2 regions of the Microbacterium sp. NPDC091676 genome follow, and region 2 is predicted to be linked to the other one. Evidence: predicted binding sites of a transcription regulator. Region 2 holds the regulator's gene; the other holds the start of a gene.
The links. Region 2 encodes LexA, which represses DNA repair genes until DNA is damaged. Its sites were predicted from a motif close to TCGAACANNTGTTCGA; they were not measured.
Positions count from the first base shown of each region.

Region 1: ACIQID_RS00635 (LysM peptidoglycan-binding domain-containing protein) is a predicted target of LexA. The motif match lies at 1,834-1,849, and genes of this name have one in related genera.

Region 1 covers NZ_JBIVTI010000001.1:105,546-109,411, reverse strand. Annotated here, with positions in the region: gene ACIQID_RS00650 (DUF3040 domain-containing protein) at 1-257, opposite strand, end outside; gene ACIQID_RS00645 (polyprenyl synthetase family protein) at 420-1,445, shown strand; gene ACIQID_RS00640 (Rv2175c family DNA-binding protein) at 1,452-1,808, opposite strand; gene ACIQID_RS00635 (LysM peptidoglycan-binding domain-containing protein) at 1,939-3,075, shown strand; gene pknB (Stk1 family PASTA domain-containing Ser/Thr kinase) at 3,152-3,866, shown strand, end outside.
Region 2 covers NZ_JBIVTI010000002.1:34,483-38,348, forward strand. Annotated here, with positions in the region: gene ACIQID_RS13240 (histidinol-phosphate transaminase) at 1-735, opposite strand, end outside; gene ACIQID_RS13245 (LysM peptidoglycan-binding domain-containing protein) at 815-1,183, opposite strand; gene lexA (transcriptional repressor LexA) at 1,467-2,153, shown strand; gene metE (5-methyltetrahydropteroyltriglutamate--homocysteine S-methyltransferase) at 2,232-3,866, opposite strand, start outside.

The DNA of each region.
Region 1 (3,866 bases), on a different contig from region 2:
GGGGTGACGGCCAGCATCACTCCGCCGAGCATGGCCGCGAATCCGATGACGCCGACCACGATGCCCCAGACGTCGCCGAGGATGACACCCACGACCAGCCCGCCGATGCCGGCGAGCAGCAGGAGGGCCCCGTAGACGAGGTTGCGATAGCTGAGCGTGCGATCACCCGACGGCGCGCTCACGACGTCGGCGTCGTTGTGCAGGAGATGGCGTTCCATCTCGTCGAGCAGACGTTGCTCCTGTTCGGAGAGTGGCATCTCATCCCCCTCGGGTATCGTGCCCTCCAGTCTACGCGCGAGCAGCGTCCGGGGCTAGCGGTTCCCGCCTCTCATCCTTTACGTATGCTGGGAGTCGTGCCGTCCCCCTCCCCCTCCGTCGCCGAGGCCGTAGCCGCGCGGCTGGACCTCTTCCTCGACCGCATGCGAGCCGAGTCGGCCGAGTACGGCGAGGACGCCGCCGCCTTCCTCGATGCGGCCGCCGACACCCTCTCCGGCGGCAAGCGGCTGCGTGCCCGCTTCTGCCACGCCGGGTGGCGCGCGGTCGCCCGGTTCCGCGACCGTCACGCGCTCGAGGACGACCGCCTGTGGGACACGTGCGCGGCCCTCGAGATCTTCCAGTCCGCGGCGCTGGTCCACGACGACCTGATCGACAACTCGGACACGCGTCGAGGACGCCCCGCCGCCCACCGCGCGCTCGAGTCCTCGCACCGCGCCGCCGGATGGTGGGGGGACGCCGCGGCCTTCGGTCGCGCCGGAGCCGTGCTGCTCGGCGATCTCCTCGTGGCCTGGAGCGACGACCTCCTGGAGTCCGCGCTGGACGGGCACGCCGAGGCGGGGACGGTGCGGGCGGAGTACGCCCGGATGCGCCGTGACGTCACGACCGGCCAGTTCCTCGACATCGCCGAGGAGTCGGCGTGGAGCGTCAGCGACGACCGCGCGCACGCCGAGCGGGCTCTCCGCGTCGCCTCGCTGAAATCGGCGCGTTACAGCATCGAGCAACCGCTGATCCTCGGCGCGAGCCTCGCCGGCGCCGATGCCGAGCAGATGCGGGCGCTCCGCCGCTTCGGGCATCCGCTCGGTCTCGCCTTCCAGCTGCGCGACGATGTGCTCGGCGTGTTCGGCGACGCCGCCGTCACCGGGAAGCCCGCGGGCGACGACCTGCGGGAGGGCAAGCGGACCGTACTCATCGCCCTCACCAGGGAGAGCCTCGACGTCCCCGCCCGCCGGGTGCTCGACGAGATGCTCGGAGATCCCGAGCTGTCGGCGTCCCAGGTCTCGTTCCTGCAGGAGACCATCGCCGGGACCGGGGCGCTGGATCGCGTCGAGACGATGATCGCCGAGTACGCCAGGGAAGCCGACCGCGCTCTGTCCGGCGCGCACCTCGACGACGCGGCGGTCGGCGAGCTGCGCGACCTCGCCAGGGCCGCGACCGTGCGCTCCTCCTGAGAGCGCTCAGGCGAGCGTGCGCGCGAGCCGGCGCACCTCGCTCTTGTGTCCCGCGAGGAGGGAGGCGATCGGCGAACGCCCGAGGGTCTCGTCCTCGGCGAGCAGCCAGTCGATCAGCTCGTCGTCAGAGAACCCGGCGTCCTGCAGCACGATGATCGTTCCGCGCAGCGAGCTCAGCGGCTCGCCGTCCACGATGAACACCGACGGGACCGCGAAGACACCGCTGCGGCGCGAGCCGACGAGGTAGTGCTCGTCGATCAGGCGACGCACGCGACCCAGCGGCTCGCCGAGGACCTCGACGAGGTCGGGCATGGTCAGCCACTCGAGAGCGGAGTCAGGGGTTGCAGCGACGTTCTCAGACACGTTGCCACTATCTCACCTCCGTGGCTCGGTCGCATGTTCGTCACTTCCGTCTCACCAGTCACACCCGTCACTTCTGTTGACATCTCTATACATCCGTGTCAGCGTGAAGTGCTCGAAAAGGGGGCCCGACGTGATCCTGCAGACAGCCGTGGCCGGCGCTCTCGCCGCCACCCTGACGGCGACACCCGCCGCCGCACCCGCACCACCGCTCGCACCGCACGAACGCCAGCGCGTCGCTCCGGCGCGCGTCGTCCCCACGCAGGATGTGCCGCCAGGGCACGTCGTGCAGCCCGGAGACTCGGTCGCCGGTGTCGCCGGTCGCTACGGACTCCGCACCGCAGACGTGCTCAGCTGGAACGGGCTCTCGATGCGCTCCGTGATCTACCCCGGACAGACGCTCTCCCTGCGGGCACCGGCGTCGGCTCCGGCCCCGGCAGCGACGCCTGCCCCGGCCGCGGAGAAGACGCACGTCGTCGCGGCCGGCGACACGGTGTTCGCCATCGCGCGGACGTACGGGACCTCGGTGAGCGCGATCCTCGCCGCCAACGGTCTGCCCCAGGGCGCGATCATCTACCCGGGCCAGAAGCTCGTCGTCTCCGCGGGCGCACCCGCCGCCCCCGCGGCCGCGCCGGCCGCCGCGCCGTCGACGCCCGCCCCCGCGCCGGCCGCCGCCACGCACACCGTGGCCGCCGGTGAGACGCTGTTCTCGATCGCCCAGAAGTACGGCACCACGATGCAGTCCCTCTTCGCCTGGAACGGTCTCGAAGCCTCCTCGATCATCTATCCCGGTCAGAAGCTCGCCGTCCAGGCGGCTCCGGCGCCGGCGCCCGCCGCCGCCCCGAGCGGCCAGCGCACCGCCGCTTTGAATGCGGAGCAGGCGGCCAACGCGTCCCTCATCATCCGCGTCGGCCGTGAGCTGGGCGCCTCCGACCGCGCGATCGCCACCGCTCTCGCGACGGGAATGGTGGAGTCGGGTCTGCGGAACCTCGACTGGGGAGACCGCGATTCGCTCGGGCTGTTCCAGCAGCGCCCCAGCACGGGCTGGGGCACCCCGGAGCAGATCATGGATGCGGAACGGAGCACGCGGGTCTTCTACGGCGGAACCGGCGATCCCAACGGCGAGGTCACCCGCGGTCTGTTCGACATCCCCGGGTGGGAGTCGCTGTCCTTCACCGACGCGGCGCAGGCCGTGCAGATCTCCGCCTACCCCGAGCGCTACGGGCAGTGGGAGACGCAGGCGTACGCGTGGCTCGCCCAGCACGGGTGACGCATCCGGAAATCCGGATGCGTCGAGGGGTGAGGCGTTCCCGGGGCTTTCAGCCAATCGTCCATAGACTTCTGTCGTGACGACCAACCATCAGGCCGACCCCCTCATCGGGCGGCTTGTCGACGGTCGCTACCGCGTCCGCGCGCGGATCGCACGCGGCGGGATGGCCACCGTCTACGTCGCGACCGATCTCCGCCTCGAGCGCCGCATCGCACTGAAGGTCATGCACGCGCACCTCAGCGACGACTCGGCGTTCCAGAGCCGCTTCATCCAGGAGGCCCGCGCCGCCGCCCGCCTGGCCGACCCCCACGTGGTCAACGTCTTCGACCAGGGCCAGGACGGCGAGCTCGCCTACCTCGTCATGGAGTACCTGCCGGGCATCACCCTGCGCGAACTCCTCCGCGAGCAGAAGCGCCTCACGGTCGCCCAGACGATCACGATCATGGATGCGGTGCTCGCCGGTCTCTCCGCTGCGCACCGAGCCGGGATCGTCCACCGCGACGTCAAGCCGGAGAACGTGCTGCTCGCGGAAGACGGCCGCATCAAGATCGGCGACTTCGGCCTCGCCAGGGCCACCACGGCCAACACGGCGACCGGCCAGCAGCTGCTCGGGACGATCGCCTACCTCGCGCCCGAGCTCGTCACGCGCGGCACGGCCGACGCCCGCAGCGACATCTATGCGCTCGGCATCATGCTCTACGAGATGCTCGTCGGCGAGCAGCCCTACAAGGGCGAGCAGCCGATGCAGATCGCCTTCCAGCACGCCACCGAATCGGTCCCCCGCCCCAGTG
Region 2 (3,866 bases):
GAACGCCGGATCGGCCGCGAGGTAGCCGACGCGGGCACCGGCGAAGGCGAACGCCTTGCTCATGGTGCGGGAGACGGCGAGCCGCGGCCGTCCTTCCAGGAGGGTGAGGGCCGACGCCGCATCCCGCGGCGCGAACTCCTGGTAGGCCTCGTCGACGATCACGACGCCGCGGGCCGCCTCGTAGACGGCCTCCACGACGTCGAGCCCCAGCGGGGTGCCGGTCGGGTTGTTCGGCGAGCAGAGGATCACGATGTCGGGGTCTGCCGCGCGCACCTGCTGCGCCGCCTCCTCCGGGGTGACCGTGTAGTCGGGCTGACGGGTGCCGGCGATCCAGGAGGCGCCGGTCCCCTTCGCGATGAGCGGGTACATCGAGTACGTGGGAGCGAAGCCGAAGGCCGTGCGCCCCGGTCCGCCGAACGCCTGGAAGATGTGCTGCAGCACCTCGTTGGATCCGTTGCCCGCCCAGATCTGCTCCGGCGTGAGGCCGTGACCCAGGTAGTCGGCGAACGCCTCCCGCAGCGTGGTGAACTCACGGTCCGGGTACCGGTTCACGTCTCGGATCGCCACCGCGATGTCGTCGAGGATGTCGCTGGCGACCTCGTCGGGAACAGGATGCGTGTTCTCGTTGACGTTGAGGGCCACCGGGAGCGGGGCCTGAGGTGCGCCGTACGGGGTGAGTCCGCGCAGATCGTCGCGGAGCGGGAGATCGTTGAGGGAGAAGGTCACCCTTCCCATCTTAAGAGGAGCGCGGAGAGCCGAGGTCATCGTGACGATCGGATCGTCACGGACCGGAGGCCGGACCTCGACCGCCGTGTCAGTCGGTGTACCGTGCCGGGAGCGCGAGCTCCTGCCCGACCTGGAGCTCACCACCACGCAGGAGGTTCATCCGGCTGATCTCGCCGATGACATCCCGCGGGTCGGCGTCGGGAGCGATGCTGCTCGCGATCGACCACAGCGTGTCACCGGGCATGACCGTGACGGTCTGGACGGAGACGGCCGGTGCGTCCGCGCCGGAGGCGATCGCGCTGCCCCCGCCGAGGGCGGCGAAGGCGATGCCCGCAGCGAGCGGGACGGAGGCGAGCGCGAGCAGCGTGCGGCGACCGCGGGCCGTGATCCGCAGCCGGGTGGCCGGACGGGCCGATGCCGGAAGGGCGGTCGCGGTGCTGAGGCTCATGCTGCTCATGTCTGCTCCTTACTGTCCCGGCGCCGGAGCCCGGGGAGGTTGGCGTAGCGTTCGCATCCGCGACTCGGCCGGGAGCCGTGAATGCGAAGCTACGTTCCGAAGATATCTTCGAGTTCGAACATCTGTCAAGCTGTCTTCGAAACCAGGCCCCGCGAATCCCCCGACACGCTCGAACAGATCTTCCAGATCGGCGGTTTTCTCGGATACGGTTTCGATAAGGACACCCCACCACGGGCCACCGACATTCGAAGCGGCACGTCGGATCACGCAGTGAAGGAGCACCATGAGCGACACCTCAGCCCTCGAGTCCGAGGCGCCGCGCACCCGTCGTCGCAAGAACCTCAGCCCGAAGCAGATGGCGATCCTCGAGGTCATCCAGGCCTCGATCGCACAGAACGGCTATCCGCCGAGCATGCGTGAGATCGGCGACGCCGTCGGGCTCAAGTCGCTGTCCAGCGTCACCCACCAGCTCGGTCAGCTCGAGCTCAGCGGCTACCTGCGGCGCGACCCGGGCAAGACCCGCGCGATGGAGGTCCTCATCGACCTCCCCGGCACGGGCACGGAGAACCCGGCCGATGTGACGACCCCCGTCGGCGATGCCGCCCTGGTCCCGCTGGTCGGGCGGATCGCCGCCGGTGTGCCGATCACCGCCGATCAGCAGGTCGAGGAGATCTTCCCGCTCCCCCGTCAGCTCGTCGGCAAGGGCGACCTCTTCATGCTCAAGGTCTCCGGGGAGTCGATGATCGACGCCGCCATCTGCGACGGCGACTGGGTCGTGGTGCGCTCGCAGAACACGGCGGAGAACGGCGAGATCGTGGCCGCCATGCTCGACGGCGAGGCGACCGTCAAAGTGCTCCGCCGTCGCGACGGCCACACGTGGCTGCTGCCCCGCAACTCCGCGTTCGAGCCGATCCTGGGCGACGAGGCGGTCGTGCTCGGCAAGGTCGTCGCGGTCATGCGCGCGGTCTGAGACGCCGTATCGTCGGAGAGACGACGACGAAGGCCCTCCCGCGCCGGGAGGGCCTTCGTGTGTCCGGGGACGACCGCGTCAGGCGGTGACCACCACGTCCTCGCGCACCCGTCGGGTCGCCTCGACGATGTTCCGCAGCGACGCCGTGGTCTCGGCGTAGCCGCGGGTCTTCAGACCGCAGTCCGGGTTCACCCAGAGCTGCCGGAGCGGGATCTCGTCGACCGCACGCCGGAGCAGGGACTCGACCTCCTCCACGGTGGGCACGCGCGGCGAGTGGATGTCGTACACGCCGGGGCCGATGCCGTGGTCGAAGCCCACCTCGGCGATGTCCGCGACGACCTCCATGCGGCTCCGGGCCGCCTCGATGGAGGTCACGTCCGCGTCGAGCGCACGGATCGCGTCGATCACGACGCCGAACTCCGAGTAACAGAGGTGGGTGTGCACCTGCGTGGCCGGTGCCGCGCCGCCCGTGGCCAGTCGGAACGAGGCGACCGACCAGTCGAGGTACGCCGGCTGGTCGGCCTGCTTCAGCGGGAGCAGCTCCCGGAGCGCCGGCTCGTCGACCTGGATCACTTGGATGCCCGCGGCCTCCAGGTCGGCGATCTCATCGCGCAGCGCCAGCGCCACCTGGTTCGCGGTCTCGCCCAGCGGCTGGTCGTCGCGGACGAAGGACCACGCGAGGATCGTGACGGGGCCCGTGAGCATCCCCTTCATGTGCTTTGCCGTGAGCGACTGGGCGTACGCCGACCAGGCGACCGTGATGGGCGCGGGACGCGAGACGTCGCCCCAGAGGATCGACGGTCGCGTGGCCCGCGAGCCGTAGGACTGCACCCAGCCGTGCTGCGTGACCGCGAAGCCGTCGAGGTTCTCCGCGAAGTACTGCACCATGTCGTTGCGCTCCGGCTCACCGTGCACGAGGACGTCGAGACCGAGGTCCTCCTGCAGGGAGACGACCGCGGCGACCTCACGGCGCAGGAACTCCTCGTAGTCGTCCTCGGGGATCTCGCCACGGAGGAACTGGGCGCGGGCACGGCGGATGTCGCCGGTCTGCGGGAAGGAGCCGATCGTCGTCAGGGGCAGCGCGGGTAGGCCGAGGGCGTTCTGCGCCTCCTCGCGCTCCTGGTACGGGGCACGGGCGAAGTCGGCGTCGCCCAGCGCGCGGGAACGCACCGCACCGTCCCGCACGCCGGGAGCGGTCAGGCGGTCCTGCAGCGCAGCGGTCGCCGCGTCCAGCTCGGCCGCGATCGCCGTGCGCCCTGCGGACAGACCGCGGGCGAGGGTCACGACCTGCTGCACCTTCTGGTCCGCGAACGCGAGCCAGGAGACGAGGCGCTCGTCGAGAGCGGTCTCGTCGTCCACGTCGTGCGGCACGTGCAGCAGCGAGGTCGAGGTCGATGCCGACACCGGGGCGCCGAGCGCGCGGAGCGCCTCCAGCGCGTCGAACGCCGCGGAGAGGTCGCCGCGCCAGATGTTGTGCCCGTCGATCACACCGCCGACGAGGGTCTTGCCCTCGAGGCCCGGCACCGCGGCGGGCACGGTGCCGCGCACGAGATCGACGGCGATGGCCTCGACGGGGGCCGCGGCCACGGTCGCGAACGTCTCGCCGAGGCTCGCGTACGGGGCCGCGACGAGGATCGAGGGACGCTCCTCGGCGGTGCCCAGCACCGCGAGCGCGCGCTCCGCGGCCGCGGCGAGCTGTGCGGTCGTGGCCGG